3 regions of the Anaeromassilibacillus sp. D41t1_190614_C2 genome follow, and region 1 is predicted to be linked to each of the others. Evidence: predicted binding sites of a transcription regulator. Region 1 holds the regulator's gene; each other region holds the start of a gene.
What was found. Region 1 encodes HrcA, which represses chaperone genes, less so after heat shock. Its sites were predicted from a motif close to TGTTAGCACTCNNNNNNNNNGAGTGCTAACA; they were not measured.
Positions count from the first base shown of each region.

Region 2: the regulator HrcA is predicted to act here: its motif matches at 2,117-2,147, upstream of I2G69_RS08355 (co-chaperone GroES).
Region 3: the regulator HrcA is predicted to act here: its motif matches at 6,213-6,243, upstream of I2G69_RS10110 (Hsp20/alpha crystallin family protein).

Region 1 covers NZ_JADMOD010000004.1:120,582-128,706, forward strand. Annotated here, with positions in the region: gene I2G69_RS05610 (helix-turn-helix domain-containing protein) at 1-107, opposite strand, end outside; gene I2G69_RS05615 (helix-turn-helix transcriptional regulator) at 223-459, shown strand; gene dnaJ (molecular chaperone DnaJ) at 593-1,750, opposite strand; gene dnaK (molecular chaperone DnaK) at 2,004-3,851, opposite strand; gene grpE (nucleotide exchange factor GrpE) at 3,930-4,526, opposite strand; gene hrcA (heat-inducible transcriptional repressor HrcA) at 4,579-5,610, opposite strand; gene hemW (radical SAM family heme chaperone HemW) at 5,906-7,024, opposite strand; gene lepA (translation elongation factor 4) at 7,017-8,125, opposite strand, start outside.
Region 2 covers NZ_JADMOD010000009.1:25,123-33,247, forward strand. Annotated here, with positions in the region: partial or broken gene ftsH (ATP-dependent zinc metalloprotease FtsH) at 1-489, shown strand, start outside; gene I2G69_RS08350 (THUMP domain-containing class I SAM-dependent RNA methyltransferase) at 710-1,840, shown strand; gene I2G69_RS08355 (co-chaperone GroES) at 2,242-2,526, shown strand; gene groL (chaperonin GroEL) at 2,574-4,202, shown strand; gene I2G69_RS08365 (putative immunity protein) at 4,411-4,953, shown strand; gene I2G69_RS08370 (DUF4180 domain-containing protein) at 5,018-5,527, shown strand; gene I2G69_RS08375 (NfeD family protein) at 5,965-6,417, shown strand; gene I2G69_RS08380 (SPFH domain-containing protein) at 6,457-7,359, shown strand; gene purE (5-(carboxyamino)imidazole ribonucleotide mutase) at 7,726-8,125, shown strand, end outside.
Region 3 covers NZ_JADMOD010000012.1:55,697-63,821, reverse strand. Annotated here, with positions in the region: gene I2G69_RS10140 (YigZ family protein) at 1-483, shown strand, start outside; gene I2G69_RS10135 (deoxyguanosinetriphosphate triphosphohydrolase) at 640-1,638, shown strand; gene dnaG (DNA primase) at 1,663-3,429, shown strand; gene rpoD (RNA polymerase sigma factor RpoD) at 3,442-4,545, shown strand; gene I2G69_RS10120 (RrF2 family transcriptional regulator) at 4,560-4,982, shown strand; gene I2G69_RS10115 (Hsp20/alpha crystallin family protein) at 5,131-5,553, opposite strand; gene I2G69_RS10110 (Hsp20/alpha crystallin family protein) at 5,606-6,031, opposite strand; gene I2G69_RS10105 (phosphopentomutase) at 6,455-7,630, shown strand; gene deoD (purine-nucleoside phosphorylase) at 7,648-8,125, shown strand, end outside.

The sequences.
Region 1 (8,125 bases):
TTAATCATCCTATTAAAATTCTGATAACTCATGCCCAACTGTTTATAAAGCCAATAACGAGTATGTCCACTTTTCTCAAGCAATTCTAAAGCGTTTAATTTAATCATATATTATCTCTCCAATATCTAATTTTTTTATTAGATATTAGTGGATAATATCCGTTTACATATAGACTAACACATTATATAATGTATTAGTCTATATTTGAGGAGGCCACATATTATGGAATTAAAAGATTCCCTCCGTCAACTGCGCGAACAACACCACTGGAAACAGACGGAACTTGCCCGTATCCTTGGGATTAAACGTTCCACCTATACATATTATGAAACAGGGAAAACCGAACCGCCCCTTTCCAGGCTCCTGTTGCTTAGCAAAATCTACAACGTCTCCCTGGATACCTTGGTTGGGCGCGACCAGGAAGATGGCGAAGGCCCTGCACCAAGCGAGGATGCTTGATGCGGGGCCTTTTGGGGAGAATCCGCCCTCCTTGCGCCGTTTCAGCACATATAGCGGCCATTCCGCCGCATATTATGTCAATTTTTTCACACAGCAAAAGCGGGACAGGATCTTTGCACCCTGTCCCGCTTTTTTAAGATTGTTTTTTCTCGTCGAACATCTCTTTGATCTTATCGAAGAACCCCTTGCGCTTCTGGTAATTTTTTTCCTCGGCGCAGCTGTCGAACTCCTGCAAAAGCTGCTTCTGCTTCTGGGAGAGGTTCTTCGGGACCTCAATCGTCATCCGGACGTACTGGTCGCCGCGGCCCCTGCCGTTGATATGCGGGATGCCCTTGCCCTTGAGCTTGAACACATCCCCCGGCTGGGTGCCCTCGCGCACCTGGTAGCTCACGCGGCCGTCGATGGTCGGCACCGTGACTTCTGCGCCGAGCGCTGCCTGCGAGAAGGTGATCGGCATCTCGCACCAAACGTCGTCGCCGCGGCGCTCAAAGATCGGGTGCGGCCGCACGTTGACATAGACGTGCAGGTCGCCGCTGGGCCCGCCGTTCGCACCCGCGTTGCCCTGGCCGGAAACGTTGAGCATCTGGTCGTTGTCCACGCCCGCGGGGATGTTGATCTCGATGGTCTTTTGCTTGCGCACACGGCCGCTGCCGTTGCACGTATGGCACGGCGAATCGATCACACGGCCGGAACCACCACAGCGGTCGCACGTGCGGGCGGTCTGCACCATGCCAAACGGCGTGCGCTGGTTAATGCGCACCTGGCCGGTGCCGCCGCACTGTGAACACGTGGATGGGCTGGTCCCTTTCGCGGCCCCCGAACCGCCGCAGTCCGGGCACGTTTCAATCTTATTAAAGGAAATCGTCTTCCGGCAACCCTTAGCCGCCTCTTCAAAGCTGATGTTGACAACGCCCTCCGTATCGCTGCCGCGGCGCGGCGCGTTTGGATTGGCACGGCGCGTACCGCCGCCGCCAAAGCCGCCGAAGAAGCTGTTGAAAATGTCCCCCAGGTCGATGTCGCCGGTGAAGGGGCTTCCGCCGCCTGCGCCGCCACCAAAGTTGGGGTCCACCCCGGCATGGCCGAACTGGTCGTACCGGGCCCTTTTATCTTTATCCGAGAGCACCTCGTACGCCTCGTTGACTTCCTTAAACTTTGCCTCCGCCTCTTTGTCCCCCGGGTTGAGGTCCGGGTGGTACTTTTTCGCCAATTTGCGGTAGGCTTTTTTAATTTCGTCTTCGGTGGCGTTCTTCGGCACACCCATCACTTCATAAAAATCCCTTTTATCGGCCACACCAATCACTCCTACAAAAGCGCATCGCAACCGGGAACAAGCCCTACCGCCGCCCCTGCTTTGCGCCAACTCTCAATTTCTGCGCGGCAATGCCGCGTCCTCTATCCTATCAGGTTTTTCGCCTGTTGTAAATCACTTTATAAAAAATCGAGATGCGCCATTTTACGGGCTAAAGCTGTTGCAGGTACATCCCGTACCCACAACAGCCTCCACCTCGCACAGAACGCCGTGCCGCCGCACGGCGCCCCGATTTTTATTTGTTATTGTTGTTGTCGTCTACGTCCTTGTACTCGGCGTCATAGACCGGGTTGCCGTTTGCATCCTGCGCCGGTGCGCCTGCGCCGCCGGCCGGCTGGCCGCCCTGCGGAGCTGCTGCCTTATACAGCTTCTCGGATACCGCATACAGCGCCTTCTGCAAATCCTCCATCTGGCTCTTGATGGCCGCCGTATCGCTGCCGGAGATCGCCTGCTTCAAAGAATTGGACTTTGCCTCCAGGTCGGTCTTATCGGAAGCGTCCATCTTGTCGCCGCTGTCCTTGATGAGCTTTTCGACCGAGTAGCAGAGGTTCTCCGCCTCGTTCTTCGTATCGACCTCTTCACGGCGCTTCTTATCCTCGGCCGCATACTTCTCTGCGTCCTTGACGGCCTTGTCGATGTCTTCCTTGCTCATGTTGGAGCTGGAGGAAATCGTGATGTGCTGTTCCTTGCCGGTTGCAAGGTCCTTTGCGGAGACGTTCACGATGCCGTTCGCATCGATATCGAACGTAACCTCGATCTGGGGGATGCCGCGCGGTGCGGGTGCGATGCCGTCCAGCTTGAACAGGCCGAGCTGCTTGTTGTCGCGGGCAAATTCACGTTCGCCCTGCAGGACGTTGACCTCTACCTGCGTCTGGCCGTCCGCAGCCGTGGAGAAGATCTGGCTCTTCTTGGTCGGGATGGTGGTGTTGCGCTCGATGACCTTGGTCATCACGCCGCCCATGGTTTCAACGCCCAGGGACAGCGGCGTAACGTCCAGCAGCAGCAGGCCTTCGACCTCGCCGCCGAGCACACCGGCCTGCAATGCCGCGCCGATGGCGACGCATTCATCCGGGTTGATGCCCTTGAAGGGCTCCTTGCCGGTCAACTTCTTGACTTCTTCCTGGACAGCCGGGATTCTGGAAGAACCGCCGACGAGCAGGACCTTGCTGATCTGGCTGAACTGCAAGCCAGCGTCCTGCATGGCCTGGCGGACCGGGCCGATGGTCTTTTCGACGAGGTCTGCGGTCAGCTCGTTGAACTTTGCGCGGGTCAGGGTCATGTCGAGGTGCTTCGGGCCGGTGGCGTCCGCCGTGATGAACGGCAGGTTGATCTGGCTGGACGTCATGCCGGACAGCTCGATCTTTGCCTTTTCTGCGGCTTCCTTCAGTCTCTGCATGGCCATCTTGTCGCCGGAGAGGTCGATGCCGTTCTCCTGCTTGAAGGAGGCAACCATCCAATCGATGATGCGCTTATCGAAGTCGTCGCCGCCCAAGCGGTTGTTGCCAGCGGTTGCAAGCACTTCCTGCACGCCGTCGCCCATCTCGATGATGGAGACATCGAACGTACCGCCGCCGAGGTCATACACCATGATCTTCTGCTCTTCGCCCTTGTCGATGCCATAGGACAGAGCCGCGGCCGTCGGCTCGTTGATGATACGCTTTACATCCAGGCCCGCGATCTTGCCGGCGTCCTTGGTCGCCTGGCGCTGTGCGTCGGTGAAGTATGCCGGGACGGTGATAACAGCGGAGCTGACGGTTTCGCCCAGATAGGCTTCTGCGTCCGCCTTCAGCTTTTGCAGGATCATTGCGGAAATCTCCTGCGGGGTGTAGCTCTTATCGTCAATCGTTACTTTATAATTGGAACCCATCTCTCTCTTGATGGAAGAAATGGTGCGGTCCGGGTTGGTGATGGCCTGGCGCTTTGCCACCTGGCCCACCATACGCTCGCCGGTCTTGGAGAACGCGACCACGGACGGCGTTGTGCGCGCGCCTTCTGCGTTTGGAATTACAACCGGCTCGCCGCCTTCAATCACGGCTACACAGGAATTCGTTGTACCAAGGTCAATACCAATTGTCTTGCTCATAATCTATACCTCCAGTTTTCATTCTGTTTTTTCAGTTGAATCTATATATTAGAAAGGGGATTGCGGGACAGTGGACGGTTAGTTTGCAACGACCACCGTTGCATGCCGGACGACTTTGTCGCCGATCTTGTATCCCTTTTGATAAACCTGCGCAACCACGTTTTCGGCTGCGTTTTCGTCGTCAATATGGGATACGGCGTTGTGCAGTTCCGGGTTGAACGCCTCCCCTGCGGCGCCCATCTCGGACACGCCCAGCTTTTCCAGCGCTTTTTTCAGCTGCGCCTGGACCATTTCCACGCCCTTGCGCAGGTCTTCGACACTGCACTCCTGCTGCTCCAGCGCGCGCTCCAGATTGTCTGCCACCGGCAGGAACTCCAGCACAGCGGCCGCTGTCGCATCGGAATAAATCGCTGCTTTCTCGCGCTCCGTGCGCTTGCGGTAGTTGTCATACTCCGCTGCGGTGCGCAGGAACTGGTCTTTCTGTTTTTTCAGTGCCTCTTCTGCTTCTTCAAGCTTTTTCTGCATCGCTTCTTTCTCTGCCTTGGCCTTTTTCCCGCCAAAGCCTCCTTTATCCTTTTTTTCGGCCTTTTCCGTTTCCTGGGAAGCCTCCGGCTCCGCGTCGGTCTGCGGGTCTGTTCCGGCTTCTGTCTGCGGATTCTTTTCCTCCGTATTCAACTGTCCGGACCCTCCTTCGTTTTAAATTGCGCCATTTGCGCTCTATCAAACACTAAAAGTCATAGTCCATCAATTCGGTGAGCATCTTCCCAACCGCGTCGGAAAGATATTCCATATGGGCGATCACCTTCGCGTAATTCATGCGCATCGGGCCGATGATCGCCAACGCGCCGGCGTCCTTGCCGCCGACGGTGTAGCGGGAAATCACCACGCTGGAATCCTTGAGTTCCGGGCGGCCCGTCTCGTCGCCGATGAGCACCTTCACGTTTTTGCTGCGCTGCTCCAACAAGCGGTTCAACTCGTCCGCATGCGCCAGGAAATCCATCATCCGGCGCGCGGTCAGCGAGAGCTCTGGATAGAAGAGCAGGTTCGTCTGCCCTTCCATGCAGATTTCCGCCTGCATGGAATCCCGCGCCACGTCGAGTACCGCCATAAACGCGGACGACATCAGGATCGCCATCTCCCCCATGGAGGCCGCCATGTTCTGGATAAAAGCGGGCGTCACTTCCGAAACCGGCATCCCTGCCAATTTCTCGTTGAACACCCGGAAGAACACCCGCAAGATCTCCTGCGACAGGTCAAAGTCGCAGTGGAACACGCGCGTCTTCATGGTCCCGGCGGAGGTCATCAAGATGACCATCGCGGTGCGGCGGCTGGTCTGCACGAATTGGATCGCGCGGATATTTGCCCCGCGGCCGCTCGGCGTTGTGGATACCGCCGCAAACCGGGTGGCAGCGGCCAGCACACGGGAAACGCCGTCCAGCAATTTTTCCGGATCATAGGCGCTGGAGAGCAGCTGGCTGTCCAGATAGCGCTTTTCTTCACGGGTCACGGGCTTTTTCTTCATCAATGAATCGATGTACACCCGGTACCCCATTTGGGTGGGAACCCTGCCCGCCGATGTGTGCGGCTGGTCCAGAAGCCCCATCTCCGCCAAATCGCTCATTTCATTGCGCACGGTGGCGGAAGAGACTGCAAAGTCGAGGTTGTCACAAAGCGCCTTCGAGCCGACCGGCTCGCCGGTGGCGACATACAATTCGACGACCGCCGCCAGAATTTTTTTCTTGCGTTCGCTGAGTTCCAACCTTCCCACCTCTCTTATTTGGATTCGGAGTTTAGCACTCTTTTATATCGAGTGCTAACTCTAGTTATTAATTTATCATTACTTTGCCCGGTTGTCAATAAGATAAATGTAAATTAATTATGAATCTGCAATAGAGAAACTTAGCAATTTGCCAAAAGGACGAATATGGCAACAAGGTTTCCCTTCCCTGAACCGGTCCTCGCGCCCACCGCCATGCTAATAAATAGAAAAAAGGCCGCACAGACCGGCCAAACCGCCAAATCTACACAACCTTTTGTATATTATTTTTCACTTATTACGTTTCGTATAAAATCTCCGCCAAAAGTGCGTTGGAAACCAAAAACCCCTTCCGGGTAAACCGGAAACCCTCCGGCCAACACTCCGTCAGGCCAACGCGGGCATACCGCTGCGCCGCACGTTTCCATCGCTCCGGAATGGGCTCGCCAAAGCGGTCCCGGTAGCGCGCCTCCTGTAAGCCCTCTGCCAACCGGAGTGCCAACATCGCATATTCCTCCGGCCCACCGGCGGGAATCTCCGGGTCGGCGTCCTCCTCCGGCGCTTGCCCTGCCAAAAACGCGCGCAGGTCGCGCGCCTCATAGAAGCGCTTCCCGTTCAAAAAGGAATGCGCGGCCGGGCCAAGACCGAGATATTCCTCGCAGTGCCAATACTTCAAATTGTGCCGGCTCTCAAAGCCCGGCCGGGCAAAGTTGGAAATCTCATACTGCATCAGGCCGTGCCGCTCCAATTCCTCGCAGGCTGCTTCGTAGAGGGAACAGGTCTCGTCCTCGTCCGGCAATTGCAGCTGCTCCCTGCGCTGGTAAAAGGCCGTGCGCGGTTCGATCTTCAACAGATAGGCGGACACATGCGGCACCCCCAGTTCCGCGCAAAACGCTGCGGAACGCCGGGCGCTTTCCACCGTCTGCCCTTCGATGCCGAGCATCAAATCGAGCGAGATGTTTTCGATCCCCGCTTTGCGCGCCGCCGCCACCGCTTCGGCCGCCTGCGCCACCGTATGGCGGCGGCCCAAGCGTTCCAACTCCCGGTCGTCCGCCGACTGCATCCCGATGGACAGGCGGTTGCCGCCCGCTGCCCGGAACCCCTGCAAAAAGCCCGTTAAATCCACGCCGGGGTTGACTTCCGCGGTGATCTCCGCCCCATCCAGTCCAAAGCAGGCCATCGCCTGCCCGATGAGGCGCGCCACCCGTTCGCCGCCCAACAGCCCGGGCGTCCCTCCGCCAAAGTACAGGGTATCCGCCGGGCGTTTGGTTTTATCCGAATTGTATTTTAATCTATCAATCATACAATCTGTATATAAATTAAGGGAATCCTCCGAGGCATGGACGGAATAGAAATCGCAATAGGGGCACTTTTTCTCGCAAAACGGCACATGCAGGTATAAACCGATCTTATTCATCCAGCTTCAGCACGCTCATAAACGCCTCCTGCGGCACCTCGACCGTGCCCAGCTGGCGCATGCGCTTCTTGCCTTCCTTCTGCTTTTCCAGCAGCTTCTTCTTTCGGGTGATGTCGCCGCCGTAGCACTTCGCCAGAACATCCTTGCGCAGCGCTTTGACGGTTTCGCGCGCGATGATCCGGCCGCCCACGCACGCCTGGATCGGCACCTCGAAGAGCTGGCGCGGGATCTTCTCGCGCAGCTTTTCCGCCATCTTGCGGGCACGCGGGTACGCCTTGTCCGCGTGGATGATAAACGAGAGCGCGTCCACGACCTCACCGTTGAGCATGATGTCCAGCTTGACCAGGTTGCTCTTCTGGTAGCCCGCCAGCTCATAATCGAAGCTGGCATAACCGCGGGTGCGCGATTTCAGCGCATCGAAAAAGTCGTAGATGATCTCATTGAGCGGCAGCTCATAATGGATATCGACGCGGTCCGTGTCGATGTAATTCATATCCTTAAATACGCCGCGGCGCTCCTGGCAAAGGTCCATAATATTGCCCACATATTCCTTTGGGGTGTAGATATGGGCGTTCGTAATGGGTTCTTCGGCCTGCGCGATCAGCGACGGGTCGGGATAGTTGGTCGGGTTGTCGATGGCGATCATCTCGCCGTCGGTCTTCGTGATATGGTAGACGACGCTCGGCGCGGTTGTGACGATGTCCAAATTGTATTCGCGCTCCAGGCGCTCCTGGATGATCTCCATATGCAAAAGCCCCAGGAAGCCGCAGCGGAAACCGAAGCCCAATGCGACGGAGGTCTCCGGCTCAAAGGAGAGTGCCGCATCGTTGAGCTGCAATTTCTCCAGCGCGTCCCGCAGGTCCGGGTATTTCGCGCCGTCCGCGGGGTAGATGCCGCAGAACACCATGGGCTGTACCGCGCGGTAGCCCGGCAGCGGCTCCTTCGCGGGGTTGTCCACGCGCGTGATCGTATCGCCGACCCGCGCTTCGCGGACCGCCTTGATCGACGCCGCGATATAACCGACCTCGCCCGCCCGCAGGCAGTCCATCGGCTCGAAGCTGGTGGCGCGCATATAGCCGCATTCCACCACGGTAAATTCGC
Region 2 (8,125 bases), on a different contig from region 1:
CCCGTCCATAAAATTACCATTGTCCCGCGTACATCCGGAGCCCTGGGCTATACCATGCAGGTGGAAGAGGGCGAGCGGGTGCTGATGTCCCGCGAAGAGGCGTACAACAAGATCGCCACGCTGACCGGCGGCCGTGCAGCGGAAGAACTGATCTTTGGCTCGTTTACCTCCGGGGCATCCAACGACATCGAGCAGGCGACTAAGCTTGCGCGCTCCATGGTGACCCGGTTGGGCATGAGCAAGACCTTTGACATGATGGCCTTGGAGACGGTCAGCAATCAATACTTGGGCGGGGACGCCTCCTTGACCTGCTCGCCGGAGACCGCGGCTAAGATCGACGAGGAGGTTTTGGAGCTGATCCGTTCTGCGCACGAAAAGGCGATTGCGATTTTGAAGGAGAATATGGAGAAGCTGCATGAGTTGGCGCACTATCTGTTGGAGAGGGAGACCATCACGGGCGAGGAATTCATGGAGATCCTAAAGAAATAATGGGACAGCGGCCGGGCACAGGTGTTTATGCCCGGCCGCTGCTGCTTTTCCGGATGGGTTTTGCTTTTGTAGAGGGCCTATGGTATAATCAATCCATTCCGCATGGCTGACGCTTGCCGGAAACAGGCAACGTATTTGGATGCGGGCTGGACCGCCCTCTTTTGGGCGGATGCGAATCAAATCGAAAACGGGGGATTCCCCGGGAAATAGGAGTGTATCTATGGCTGAACAGTGGAAAATGGTAATCCCGTGCCTGTTGGGGATCGAAGGACTGGTGGGGGATGAATTGTGCGCGATGGAAGCGCAAAATGTGGAACCGCAGAACGGCCGTGTGTTTTTTACCGGAGATGCGTCGATGCTCGCGCGCGCCAACCTCGGCTCACGGTATGGGGAGCGCGTTCTGATTGAACTGGGGAGCTTCGAGGCGCGCAGTTTTGAAGAACTCTTCCAGGGGGTAAAGGCCCTGCCTTGGGAACAGTGGATCGAAAAAGAGGATGCGTTTCCCGTCAAGGGGCGCTCCCTGAATTCCAAATTAGCCAGCGTCCCAGATTGCCAATCCATCATCAAAAAAGCCGTCGTGGAGCGCCTGAAGGGCAAATACCATCTAAATTGGTTTGAAGAGACCGGGACTCTGCATCAGATTCAATTCCTCATCATGAAGGACCACGTCAGCGTCATGCTGGATACCTCCGGGGCGGGCCTGCACAAGCGCGGTTACCGGGCCAATTCCACAGAGGCGCCGATCAAGGAAACCTTGGCGGCGGCGATGGCGTATCTTTCGCGCGTCCGCCGGGATGGGATTGTGATCGACCCATTTTGCGGCTCCGGTACCATTTTGGTGGAATCCGCGCTTTATGCGAAAAATATCGCTCCGGGGCTGCAACGTTCGTTTACCGCGGAGCGCTGGAAGAATATCCCGTCCGCGGTCTGGCAGCAAGAACGGGCGCGTGCGCGGGACCTGGTGCGCCGGGATGCTTCCTTTGCCGGGTATGGATACGACATCGACGGGGCTGCGGTGAACCTGACGCTGGAAAACGCGCGCAAGGCCGGTGTGATCTCCTGCATCCATGCGGAGAAGCGGGATGTGGCGGATTTCCAACCGCTGGGCGAACGCGGCGACGTCATTTGCAACCCGCCGTATGGTGAGCGCCTGCTGGATATCCGCGCCGCGGAAGAGCTCTATCGGACGATGGGGAAGGTGTTTACCCCCAAGAAAAAATGGAGCTATAACATCATCAGCCCCGATGAGACCTTTGAGGAGTGCTACGGCCGCAAGGCGGACCGCCGCAGAAAGCTTTACAACGGCATGATTAAGTGTCAGTTTTATATGTATTATAAAAGCGGGATTTAGCAGATGGACAGCCAGTCCGCTACGGCAAAAGCGGCTGGTTGCCGAAGCAGAAATGCAAGAAGAGGGCTGGAAATTTCAGGGAGAGTGTGCGGAAAGGCTTTTATAGCGCATGCGGCCGGTTGTAGGAGCAATGGCTTGAAACCGCCATATTTTGTGGACTCCCCTTGGAAATCCGGCCCTGCTTTGCATATTTCTGGGTGAATTGTAAATAATTTATGAAATTGCATTTTTTCGGGAAAAACCCCTTGATTTTTCCTGCGTAAGTGGCTAAAATAGTCTTAGCACTCAGAGATAGCGAGTGCTAAGAACATATCGTTTCAAGCGGCGCGGTCAAAGCGTCGAGCAGTTTGAAAGGGTATGCATGGATTTTGTAGGATCTATTTCTGAAGGAGGAAATTTAAATGACAATCAAACCGTTGGCAGACAGAGTTCTGATTAAGATGGAAGAAGCAGAAGAGACCACAAAGAGCGGCATCATCCTGGCAGGTTCCGCGAAGGAGAAGCCGCAGGTTGCGGACGTCATCGCAGTGGGCCCCGGCGGTATGGTAGACGGCAAGGAAGTCGTTATGAATGTCAAAGTGGGCGATCGTGTCATCACCAGCCAGTATGCTGGTACGAACGTCAAGATGGACGGAGAGGAATACACCATCGTCCGTCAGAGCGACATCCTGGCAGTGGTTGAATAAATAAGTATTTAAGAGAATTTATAGTATCATATTTGGAGGAATAGACTATGGCAAAGCAGATCATCTATGGCGAAGAAGCAAGAAAAGCTCTGCTGAGCGGCATCAATCAGCTCGCAGATACCGTGAAGATTACGTTGGGACCTAAGGGCCGCAACGTTGTGTTGGATAAGAAGTTCGGAGCTCCGCTCATCACGAACGACGGCGTGACCATCGCAAAGGAAATTGAGCTGGACGACGCATTCGAGAATATGGGCGCACAGCTCGTGAAGGAAGTTGCCACCAAGACGAACGACGTCGCTGGCGACGGCACCACGACCGCAACGCTGCTGGCACAGGCTTTGATCCGCGAAGGCATGAAGAATGTCGCAGCTGGCGCAAACCCGATGGTGCTGCGCAAGGGCGTACAGGACGCTGTAGACACAGCTGTGGATGCTCTTCGCGAGCATTCCAAGAAGGTTACCTGCTCCGACGACATCGCCCGTGTTGCAACGGTTTCCGCTTCGAATGAAGAAGTTGGCAAGCTGATTGCGGACGCAATGGAGAAGGTCACTTCCGACGGCGTCATCACCGTGGAAGAGAGCAAGACCGCTCTGACGGACTGCGACGTTGTGGAAGGTATGATGTTTGACCGCGGCTATATCAGCCCCTACATGGCGACCGATACCGACAAGATGGAGGCTGTCCTGGACGACGCCTACATCCTGATCACCGATAAGAAGATCTCCAACATCCAGGAAGTCCTGCCGCTCCTCGAGCAGATCGTACAGGGTGGCAAGAAGCTGCTGATCGTTGCAGAGGATGTTGAGGGCGAGGCGCTCACAACCCTGATCCTGAATAAACTGCGCGGCACCTTCAATTGCGTTGCAGTCAAGGCTCCGGGCTTTGGCGACCGCCGCAAGGAAATGCTGCAGGATATCGCCGTGCTGACCGGCGGCCAGGTGATCTCCTCCGAGCTTGGCTTGGAGCTGAAGGACACCACGATTGCCCAGCTGGGCCGTGCACGCCAGGTCAAGGTGGACAAAGAGAACACCATCATCGTTGACGGCGCTGGCAACCCGGACGACATCAAGGCGAGAGTCCATCAGATCCGTAGCCAGATCGAGACCACCACGTCTGATTTCGACCGCGAGAAGCTGCAAGAGCGCTTGGCAAAGCTTGCTGGCGGCGTAGCGGTCATCCGCGTAGGCGCTGCAACAGAGATTGAGATGAAGGAGAAGAAGCTCCGCATCGAGGACGCTTTGGCGGCAACGAAGGCGGCTGTGGAAGAAGGCATCGTAGCAGGCGGCGGCGTTGCTTTGATCGATACGATTCCGGCGGTTGCAAAGCTGTTGGAGAGCGTTGAGGGCGACGAGAAGACCGGCGTGCAGATCGTGCTGAAAGCGCTGGAGGAGCCGGTTCGCCAGATTGCGGCGAACGCTGGCGTCGAAGGATCTGTCATCGTGGAGAACCTCAAGAAGGAGTCCAAGGTCGGCTATGGCTATAATGCATTGACCGGCGAGTATGGCGACATGATCTCCTTTGGCATCGTTGACCCGACGAAGGTTACCCGTTCCGCACTGCAGAACGCAGCTTCCGTCGCACAGACAGTTCTCACCACCGAGAGCCTTGTAGCGGACAAGAAAGAGCCGGTTCCGCCGGCTGCTCCGGCTGATGCGGGCATGGGCGGCATGTATTAATCCAAATTGCAATAAGAAGTTTTGGACCCTGGGTTTCACTTTTGCGGAACCCAGGGCTTCTTTATTATTTTAGATGTAAATTTATGACCGCGGCGCCGTTTATCCAAACGGTGGGAAGTCCGGCTAGAAAGAGCATGTTTCCACGCTCTTGGACCTGTGATAAGATAGGGACAATGAAACACAAATCAAATTTTAGAGGGGGACAAATGTGAATTGGATTGACGAAGTGCATATGAGGCTTAAAAGAAAGAATAAAATTTTATTTGCAAAGGATTCAGAATACTTACAGGATCTGGCGTCGCTGTTTCAAGAACAGGAACATCGGGTTATGGCGTTGTGGGCTTTTGAATTTGCCGCTGAAACGGTTGCAAACCTAGAAGAAAAGTATCCGGATGAGAGACGGCCGCGCGAGGCTTTGGAAGCTGTCCAAGCTTGGGCGGCCGGAAAAATCAAGATGCGTCCGGCCCAACAAAAAATTTTATCCTGCCATACCTTTGCAAAGGAGATCGCTTGTAAAGAAGATATTGCGATGTGTCACGCCGTCGGGCAGGCGTGTGCGGTTGTCCATACGGCCGGACATGCGATTGGTTATCCCATATACGACCTTACTTCCATTATTTACAGATATGGAATAGAGGACGCTTCCAAAATAGTTGAAGAAAGAAAACAAACGTATATAAATCGCTTGCTTTATTGGAAGGAACATTTGGACACATATAAAGGGGAATGGGCAGAATTTATGCGCAAATAGTATCTTATTCATCGAACAGATACAACAGAAATGGCGTCGCAAGAACGCCGAAAAGGCTCTCTATTTGGAGCATGGCTTGCCATCGAAATGGCTGATGAAACAAGCCGATTCAAGTCTGTGTTTAGGCAGTTGCACAGCGTGCAACTCATGCAAACGCGCAGGAGGAACCCAAATAGAGCGTGATAGAAATAAATTTGATGAGGTATTAAAAATGAACATTGAAAAAGTAGAAAAGAATCATGAAGTGTGCGCCATAATCTACAGCGAGGAAATCGTTATCACAGATCCACAATCTGCGTTAGATATATTGATGCGCGCAAAATATGAAGTGGGTACCAAAAATATCGTCATAGATAAAAAGCTGATTGCAGAGGATTTCTTTATCCTTCGCACAGGGCTTGCAGGGGAGATTTTACAAAAATATATAAACTATGGAGGACGTATCGCGATTTATGGGGACTACTCCCACTATACCAGCAAACCACTCAAGGATTTCATTTATGAGAGTAATAAGGGAAAAGATGTGTTTTTTGTGTCTACTCAAAAAGAAGCCATTGAGATGCTGACTCGGTAAATGTTTGTTTATCGGGAGAACAGCAGAGCGGATTAGGCTAGCCAATGATCCGGTTGGACGGTCTGTTTTGTATACTGTTGTTTCCAATCTTCTTGCTTTCTGGTGGCAAAAATGGGGTGGAACAAACGAAAAGGCAGCGTCTTGAGGTGATGGAAGATCACTTGGTTCTATACGCCTTGTCCCAACCATCCATTTGGTGATCGTCACGACCTTGTCCAAATTTTCCCATAGACTTGTTACAGATTTGTAAGCATTGCTCGAAAATGGACCTTTTTCACGATTGAAGAAGCCTGAATCGCCCTTAGAACGTCCCGGCTAGGAGAAAGGAGTAGCTTTTCAAAAGAGGCCGAAATCCGCCTTCCCTGTCTTTTTCCGCGGTTTGAGGAAACCGGCCGGGTATGGTAAGATAGGCACATCACCGGAAAGGAGGTGCGACAATGGGAGGAAGTTCCATTTTTTGGCTTGTGGTCATCGTCATCGCCGTTGTAGTTGAGGCGTGTACCGTGCAGTTGGTTTCCGTTTGGATGGCAATTGGCGGTGTAGGAGCGCTGATCGCTGGCCTGTGCGGAGCGCCGTTTTGGGTACAGACGGCTGTATTTGCCGGCGTCACGGCTTTGGCGCTCTTGATCAGCCGCCCCATGGTCAAAAAGGTGATGCACTTTCAAAAGGTGGACACAAATGCAGGACGCTACATAGGGAAAACTGGCATTGTCACAGCGCGGATCGATAACACGGAAGGGATCGGCCAGGTGACCGTGCTCGGCAGCGTCTGGACAGCGCGTTCCGCCGACGGCTCCGTGTTGCCGGAAGGAGAGAATGTCGTCATCAAAGCGATCGAAGGGGTAAAACTGATTGTAGAACCGGAGAATCACTATCTGAAGACCGAATAACGACGAACTTAACGAGAGAAGAACAAAGGAGAATGGTTTATGCCATATGTAATTGCGATACTTGTTTTACTGCTGATTGTGATCATCATTGCCAATATCAAAATCGTTCCGCAGGCCCATGCGTATGTCATGGAGCGTCTGGGCGCGTACCATGTGACCTGGGAGACCGGCCTGCATGTCAAGATTCCGTTCCTGGATAAGATTGCCAAAAAGGTTTCTTTAAAGGAGCAGGTGATCGATTTCCCGCCCCAGCCGGTGATCACGAAGGACAACGTGACCATGCAGATTGATACGGTTGTGTATTTCCAGATCACGGACCCGAAGCTCTATGCATACGGTGTGGAAAGCCCGATTTCCGCAATCGAAAACCTGAGCGCGACCACCCTGCGCAACATCATCGGCGATCTGGAGCTGGACCACACGCTGACCTCCCGCGATGTCATCAATACGCAGATTCGCCAGATATTGGACGAGGCGACCGATCCCTGGGGGATCAAAGTCAACCGCGTGGAATTGAAGAATATCCTGCCGCCGGCGGAAATCCAGGATTCCATGGAAAAGCAGATGAAGGCCGAGCGTGAGCGCCGCGCCAAGATCTTGGAAGCAGAAGGCCAAAAGCGCAGCGCAGTCCTGATTGCAGAGGGTGAAAAGGAGTCTGCCATCCTGCACGCGGAAGCGTTGAAGGAGGCTAAGATCCGCGAGGCGCAGGGCGAGGCGGAGGCCATCCTCTCGGTGCAGAAAGCCCTGGCTGACAGCATTAAGATGTTGAATGAGGCAAATCCGGGCGAGGGCGTTATCGCGATCAAGAGCTTGGAGGCGTTCGAGAAAGCGGCGGACGGCAAGGCGACCAAGATTATCATCCCATCCAATTTGCAATCGCTCGCGGGCTTGGCGACCTCCCTCAAGGAGTTTGTGTCGGATGATACAAACCTTGCAAAATAACCCATCGTTGCGTCAGAATATACAAAATGGAGGAGAAAAAGCTGGAAACATCATCTGAACTGGACGAAAACACGAATTCCCTGGAAATAGCTTGCTTTTGTACGGAAAATATCCTAAAATAGATGTAGAATTTTGCGTGCCGGCCGTGGCGTCCGGAAAAGCCGGAGGCAGAAAAGGAGACGGAGGTATAGCAATGAAGAGGATTTCCGTTCGCAAAGGGGCGTTCGTGATTCGCCGGATGGGTGTATCCATGTCCATTTTTGCATAAAAAGATAGGCTGCGTCGTTTTGCCGTCGCAGCCTTGTTTTTATGTCTTCCTGCGGATGGAAATCTTCAGACTTTTAAGAAACAGGAGCGTGTAAAAGTATGGCAGTCAAAAAAGTGGCAGTGATTATGGGCAGCGACAGCGACTTCCCCACGGTTTCCGCAGCAATCAAACGCCTCAAAGCGCTGGAGATCCCGGTGGAGGTACACGTGATGTCCGCGCACAGAACGCCCCATGCGGCGGCGGAATTTGCACAGAATGCGGTGCAGAACGGCTTTGGTGTGATTATCGCAGCAGCAGGCAAGGCGGCGCATCTGGGCGGTGTGCTGGCGGCCCACACCACCCTTCCGGTGATTGGCATCCCGATCAAGTCCTCGACCTTGGACGGTTTGGATGCACTCTTGGCAACCGTACAGATGCCCAGCGGAATCCCGGTGGCGACGGTTGCAATCGACGGCGCCGACAATGCAGCGATTCTGGCTGCACAGATGCTGGCCCTCT
Region 3 (8,125 bases), on a different contig from region 1:
GATGCGACCCACAATGTCTATGCATATTGCTTGCGTGACGGGCAGATCAAGCGCTATTCCGACGACAGCGAACCCCAGGGGACAGCGGGGATTCCCACCCTGGATGTCCTGCAAAAGTCCGGCGTCACGGACACCGTCGTGGTGGTTACGCGGTATTTTGGCGGCGTGTTGCTGGGCGCGGGCGGCTTGGTGCGCGCCTATTCGCATGGGGCTTCCATTGCGCTGGAAGCTGCGGGGATTGTCACCATGCGTGAATGCATTATGGCATCGCTTTCCTGCGACTATAACCAATATGGACGGCTGCAGGCGTTGATCCCGGAATGCGGCGGGACGGTAGATGATACTGTGTTTGGCGAACGTGTAACGATGTATTTCCATCTGACCGACGTCGATTTGGGGCGTATGCGGCCAAAGTTGGCGGACGCGACCTGCGGCTCCGTTGAGGTGCAGGAGGAGGGCAAAAAATTTTTTCAGGTTTTATAAAAATTATGCAGGAAATTTGCTCTTTGCCGCGTATAAAATAAATAGCGACAGGTTCTTTGGAGAGATCTGCCCGCTTATGGAAAAAGGAATAGAATCTTGCGGGGGACATTTTCCAGAGACTGGTCCGATCTTTGTAGGAAAGAAGGTGCGCCGGATATGAATGTCAGAGAACGGACCCAACAGATCGAAGAACAGACGCTATCGCCGTATGCCGCTCTTTCACGCAACACAAAGGGCAGGGACCGCCCGGAAGAGGAGTGTGAGCTCCGCACGCCTTATCAGCGGGACCGGGACCGGATTATCCACTGTAAGGCATTCCGCCGCTTGAAGAGAAAGACGCAGGTCTTTTTGTCTCCGGAGGGCGACCACTATCGGACGCGCCTGACCCATACGTTGGAGGTTGCGCAGATTGCGCGCACGATTGCGAGGGCACTGCGGTTGAATGAGGATTTGACGGAGGCGATCTCTTTGGGCCACGACCTCGGGCATACGCCGTTTGGACATGCCGGGGAGCGGGCGCTGAATGAGATTCTGCCCGGTGGGTTCCGCCACTACGAGCAGAGTGTCCGTGTGGTGGAAAAGCTGGAAAAGAATGGCGCAGGGCTCAACCTGACCAAAGAGGTGCGCGACGGTATATTGCACCACACGCACGGACAGGAGGCCGCTACGCTAGAGGGGCGGATCGTGCGCTATGCAGACCGCATTGCCTATATCAACCACGACATCGACGATGCGGAGCGGGCCGGTGTTTTGGAGGAATCGCAGATTCCCAAAGCGATCACGGACCTCTTAGGGACGAGCAAGTCCGCCCGGATCAACCGCTTGGTCAATGCGGTGGTGGATAACAGCCAGGACGGGCAGATCCGCATGGACCCCGAATGCCAGGAAGCTTTTGACGAGCTGAATACGTTTATGTACCAACAGGTTTATTATAATCCCTACGCGAAGGGGGAGGAGAAAAAGGTCCCAACCTTGATCGAAATCCTCTTTACCTACTTAAAAAACCCTGATCACCTTCCGGAGGACATGAAGCGTATTGCGGAAGAGGAGGGGTGTGAGCGTGCCGCCTGCGATTATCTCGCAGGTATGACAGATCATTATGCCATCCGTCTGTTTGAGAATATTTACATCCCGGAGGCGTGGAGTCACTATTGATGGAATTGAATCGGAGGAATGGCAATGCCTTTGCCGGAAGCTTTTTTGCAGGAGCTGAAGATGCGCAGCGATATTGTCGATGTGGTGTCTTCGTATGTCAGCCTGCGGCGCAGCGGCAGGAATATGGTCGGGCTGTGTCCCTTTCACCATGAGAAAACGCCGTCTTTCAATGTGTACGCGGAAAACGGCTCGTTTTATTGCTTTGGCTGCGGTGTGGGCGGGGATGTCATCACCTTTATCCGCCGCATCGAGAATTTGGACTACATGGAAGCGGTGCGCTTCCTCGCACAGCGTGCCGGCTTGCAGGTGCCGGAGGACCGCGTGGACGATGGGATGGCAAAGCTGCGCGCGCGGATCTTGGAAATCAATCGCGAGGCGGCGCGGTTCTATCATTCCGTGCTAATGTCTGAGCAGGGCGCGGCGGGGCTTTCCTATCTGCGCGGCCGCGGGTTGACGCAAGCGACCATCCGTCACTTTGGGCTGGGGTATTCGCCGCCGTCCCGCTTTGCCTTGGTGGACTTTCTAGCCAAGAAGGGTTATCAAGAGGCGGAGATGATCCAGGCGAATGTAGCGTTTAAAGGGCGCAGTGGACGTGCATTGGACCGCTTTTTCGGCCGGGTGATGTATCCGATCATCGACCTGCGCGGCAATGTCATTGCATTTGGCGGGCGTGTGCTCACCGATGCAAAACCCAAATATTTGAATACTTCCGATACGCTGGTTTTTCGCAAAAGTGACGCCCTGTTTGCGCTCAATTTTGCAAAGAACCAGGGAGGCCAGCAGCTGATTCTGGCCGAGGGCTATATGGACGTGATTTCCCTGCATCAAGCGGGGTTTACCAATGCGGTCGCCACGCTTGGGACGGCTTTGACCATGGAGCAAGCGCGCCTGATGTCCCGCTATGCGAAAGAAGTGGTGATCTGCTACGACGCGGATGAAGCGGGCCAAAAGGCCACGGCGCGGGCAATCCCGATGCTTCGCGAAGCCGGGTTGCTGGTGAAGGTGCTCAATATCGTGGGCGGCAAGGACCCGGACGAGTACATACGCTCCTATGGGGAACAGGGGCCTGCCCGCTTTAAACAGCTTTTGGACTCCTGCGGGAATGACCTCGAATACCGCTTGGCGAAGATCCGAAGGAATTGCAATATGGAGAGCGCGGACGGGCGCGTCGCCTATTTGACCGGCGCAGCAGAGCTCTTGGCTACCTTGGACAACCGCATGGAGCAGGAGGTCTATGCGGGAAGGCTTGCAGAGGAAATCGGCATCGACCGCTCCGCCATCATGACGCAGGTGGACAAAAACAGCAAAAAGCGCCAGAAGCAACAGCAGCAAAAGCAATTTCGCACCTTTCAGCAGCAGACCGCTGGGATTGGGGACGACATCAACCCCGAAAAGGTCAAACACTTGCGGGCTGCCAGCGCAGAAGAAGCGTTGCTTGCCTATGTGGTCAAATATCCCGACCATGCCAAAGAGATTTATACCCGTTTGCCGCCTGAAAAATTTTCCACTTCGTTTAATCGCCGCGTATATCAGGTGATTATGGGGAAAATTATGGATGGCAAGGACTATAGCCTTACAGATATTTCGGGGGAATTCTCCGTGGATGAAATCGGAGCAATCGCCCGCATTTTTGCCAAATATCACGATGTATCCGCCACTTGGCAGGATGCACAGGAATATATCGAAGTTATTGAACAGGAACATGCAAAACTCCGCCTGGAGGATGCCGCCTCGGTTCCGACGCAGAGCATTGAAGCGTATCTGGCGGAACTAAAGGCGAAGAAGAAATAGGGGGATTTACAAATGGGAACAGGAGCAACACCGGACAAGAAAACGGTCATTCGAGAATTGATTGAACAGGGAAAGGCAAAAGGGCAGCTCTCTACAAAAGAGATTCTCGACGCTCTTGGCGAGCTGGACTTTGAGCCGGAACAGATTGAAAAATTTTACGACACATTGGAAGCGCAGGGAGTGGAAATTATCGAGGACTTTGCAGACGCTCCCTTGGACGACATCGACTTTGCCGCCGAAGCTGCCTCCGACGAAAATCTGGAATCCAGCCTCAGCACCGAGGGCATTGCGATTGACGACCCTGTAAAGGTGTATTTGAAAGAGATCGGCCGCGTGCCGCTGCTTTCCCCGGAAGAGGAAATCGACCTGGCTATCCGGATCAAGGAGGGGGATGAAGCGGCGAAAAAGCGCCTGTCAGAGGCCAACTTGCGCTTGGTCGTCAGCATTGCCAAGCGCTATCTGGGCCGTGGGATGCAGTTCTTGGACCTGATTCAGGAGGGCAACCTGGGCCTGATCAAGGCGGTGGAGAAGTTCGACTATACCAAGGGCTTTAAATTTTCCACCTATGCGACGTGGTGGATCCGGCAGGCGATCACCCGCGCGATAGCGGACCAGGCGAGGACCATCCGTATCCCGGTCCATATGGTGGAGACCATCAACAAGGTAAAGAAAGTCTCCAGCCAGCTGCTGCACACCAACGGGCACGAGCCGAGCGCGGAGGAGATCTCCGCCGAATTGGACATGCCGGTGGACAAGGTGCGGGAGATCATGCGGGTTGCGCAGGAACCCGTCTCTTTGGAAACGCCGATCGGCGAAGAGGAGGACAGCCATTTGGGGGATTTCATCCCCGATGACGACGCCCCCGCCCCGCAGGACGCAGCCTCCCATACCCTTTTGAAGGAACAGCTTGCGGATGTACTGGACACCCTCACCCCCCGCGAGGAAAAGGTGCTCAGCCTGCGCTTTGGCCTGGAGGACGGCCGCTCCCGCACGTTGGAAGAGGTAGGCAAGGAGTTCAATGTCACCCGTGAACGCATCCGCCAGATCGAAGCCAAGGCCCTGCGCAAGCTTCGCCACCCGAGCCGCAGCAAAAAGCTGAAAGACTTTTTGGACTAAGAGGTGGACAAGCGATGCACATGACCCTGGAGGCGGACTATGCGGTGCGGATCGTGGAATTTCTCGCGGCGGCCAATCAAAAGGTGGATGCGCGGACGATCTCGGAAGAAACGCATGTGCCTCTGCGCTTTGCCCTGAAGATCCTGCGCAAGCTGGTGGCGGACGACATCATGATTTCCTACAAAGGCGCTCACGGCGGATACATGTTGGCGCATCCGGCGGGGGAGATCACCCTGCGCCGGGTCATTGAATCCGTGGAAGGCCCCTATATGATCAGCCGTTGTCAGCAGGGAGAATATGCTTGTACCCATACGGCGAGCTGCCGGTTTCATGAGATTTACAACGAAATTTCGGAAATTGTCCGGCAGAAGCTGGATTCTTACACCTTTGCGGATGTTTCGGGAGCCGGCCACCCTAGTTCGACGGAAAAATCGTGAACTTTGTACATATAGAAATCAGGAATCAGGCGTGATGATAAAAATCCCCCGGTGCAGCGTAAGGCTGCACCGGGGGATTTTGTCGATACGGTGTTTTGCCAGGGGCGTTCATAGCCCTTCTTTTAGAAAACTGGAGGATACACCCGTATTAGTGAATTTCAATGCGGCGGTTTGGAGCGACCGTCGCCTCCTTCTTTGGCAAAGTCAGCTCCAATACACCATTTTCATATTTCGCCTGGATACCGCTTGTGTCGATCCCGGAGACATCAAAGCTACGGCTCATAGAACCATACCGTCTTTCGCGGCGGATGTAGGTGTTGTCATCCGTTTGCGTTTCCTCTTTATGCTGTGCGGAAATGGTCATCCGGTCGCCGTCCATGTCGATATGGATATCTTCTTTGTTGTATCCAGGAAGATCGGTCCGCAGCAGGTACTGATTGCCCTGGTCGATGATATCGGTGCTGCACGGAACGACGCTGCTCTCCGAATTGCCCCAGAAAGCGCGGTTCATTTGGTCGAGATAATTGAAAAGATTGCTGGTTCTGCGCTCAAATGGAATCAAATCAAACATGATAAAACCCTCCGTTTTGTTCTTTTGTAATCATGCAATGGAATACTGGCCATTACTGAATTTCAATCCGATGGTTTGCGGGAACCGTCTCCTGCTTCTTAGGCAGATCCAGCTCCAAAACGCCGTTTTCAAATTTTGCCTCGATATGATCGGCGTCGATGGACGAAATATCAAAACTGCGGCTCATGGAACCATACCGTCTTTCGCGACGGATAAAATTGTTCTTCTGATCTTCCGTTTTGTTTTCTTCCGAGTGTTCCGCGGAGATCGTCAAACGGTCGCCTTCGATGTCGAGGTGAATGTCTTCCTTTTTGAAGCCCGGCAGGTCGGCCTTCAAAACAAAGCGGTTGCCTTCATCGAGAATATCGGTCTTGCAAGGTGCGATGTCGGTGTTGCCGCCGAAGAATGCACGTTCCATATCATCAAAATAGCGGAATAAATCATTGTTTCTATGTTCAAAAGGAATCAAATCAAACATAAGTCATAACCTCCTTAACGGCTTCTATCATTTTCTATCAATGTAATGGATTGTGGGTTCTGCAAGAAAGTCTTTTCAAGCGAACCACCTTCTTTCCTCTTTGGCTCTCTTGCTGTCTACGCTTTTTAGTATAGGGTCGGGTTGTTAAAAATGTTTTTCAAAATTGCGAACAAACTGTTAATTTTAGCACTCTATACTTAAGAGTGCTAAAATATAAATGGCACAGATTTTGAAAATACGATCTCGATGAAGGCCCTTTCAGAAGACAGAAATATATGTCTTGAACATAGCGGAGAACACAGTTGTTTCAAGTTTTTCCTGCAAAATGATAGTCAATTTAGGAAGACTGTACTATAATGATTATTTAAGAAATACAAAGCATATTTTAAGACCTGTCGATCGAAAATCTATAGGAGGCATATTATGAAGCGCGTTTTTTTGATGGTGCTGGACAGTGTGGGGATTGGAGAAATGCCGGACGCTGCACAGTATGGCGACGCGGGAAGCAATACGCTGGCCGCAGCGTCGAAAAGCCCCTATTTTTCCATGCCCCATATGCAGCAGCTTGGCCTTTTTAATATCGATGGCGTTACCTGCCGTCCGGCGGTGGAGCACCCTTCGGCAGCGTTTGCACGCATGACGGAACTCTCCAAAGGGAAGGACACCACCATCGGCCATTGGGAAATTGCAGGCATTGTGTCCCCAAAACCCCTTCCAACGTACCCCAACGGCTTTCCACAGGATCTTCTGGCGGAATTCAGCCGCCGTGTGGGGCGAAAGGTGTTGTGCAACCGGCCCTATTCAGGGACGGAAGTAATCAAAGACTATGGGAAAGAGCATGTGGAAACCGGCGCGCTGATTGTTTATACTTCTGCGGACAGTGTCTTCCAAATCGCGGCGCATGAGGCGGTGGTGCCCGTCGAGGAGCTTTACCGCGATTGCCGGATTGCACGGGAGCTGTTGACCGGGGAACACAGCGTTGGGCGGGTGATTGCACGGCCGTTTACAGGCGAATATCCGAATTATGTCCGCACGAAGAACCGCCATGATTTTTCGCTCCTTCCGCCGGGCACCACCATGCTGGCTCAGCTTTCCGAAAATGGATTTGACGTGATTGCAATCGGAAAAATCTATGATATATTCGCTGGAAGAGGGATTACAAAGGCCATCCGCACAGGCGGCAATGACGAGGGCATTGCGCGGACCATCGAGTGGACAAAGCGCGATTTTCAGGGGCTTTGCTTCATCAACCTGGTGGACTTTGACATGCTATACGGTCACCGGAATGATGTGGAGGGCTATGCAAAGGGCCTGACAACCGTCGACCGGGCGATCCCGGAAATTTTGGCGGGGCTGCGGGAAGACGATCTTTTGATGATTACCGCCGACCACGGGTGCGACCCAAGCACGCCGTCCACGGATCATTCGCGGGAATATACGCCTTGGATCATTGCAGGGCCAAACGTAAAGGCAGGAACAAACTTGGGAACCCTGCCGACTTTTGCGGACATTGGCGCAACGATTCTTGATTTCTTTGGCGTCCCTCAGAAAATTACAGGGACATCGCAATTGGGAAACATCATAACAAAATCATTTTGAAAAACAGGAGGATTTGTATGGCTACAACTACACCGACGCCGCACAACGCGGCCAATCCGGGCGACATCGCCAAGACCGTTTTGATGCCGGGCGACCCGCTCCGCGCGAAATTTATTGCAGAAACGTATCTGGAAAACCCGGTCTGTTTTAACACGGTGCGCAATATGCTGGGATATACCGGCACTTACCAGGGAAAGCGCGTTTCCGTGATGGGCAGTGGGATGGGGATGCCGTCCATCGGCATCTACTCGTATGAGCTGTACCATTTTTACAACGTGGAGACCATCATCCGCATCGGTTCCGCTGGGGGAATCGCGGACCACGTACATGTGCGCGACGTCGTGATTGGGATTGGCGCGTGTACGGATTCCAATTATGGCTCGCAATTCCACCTGCCGGGTGCGTTTGCACCCATTGGAGATTTTACGCTTGCGCAGAAGGCGGTGCAGTATGCGCAGAAACATAAGATTCATACGGTTGTGGGGAATGTCCTGT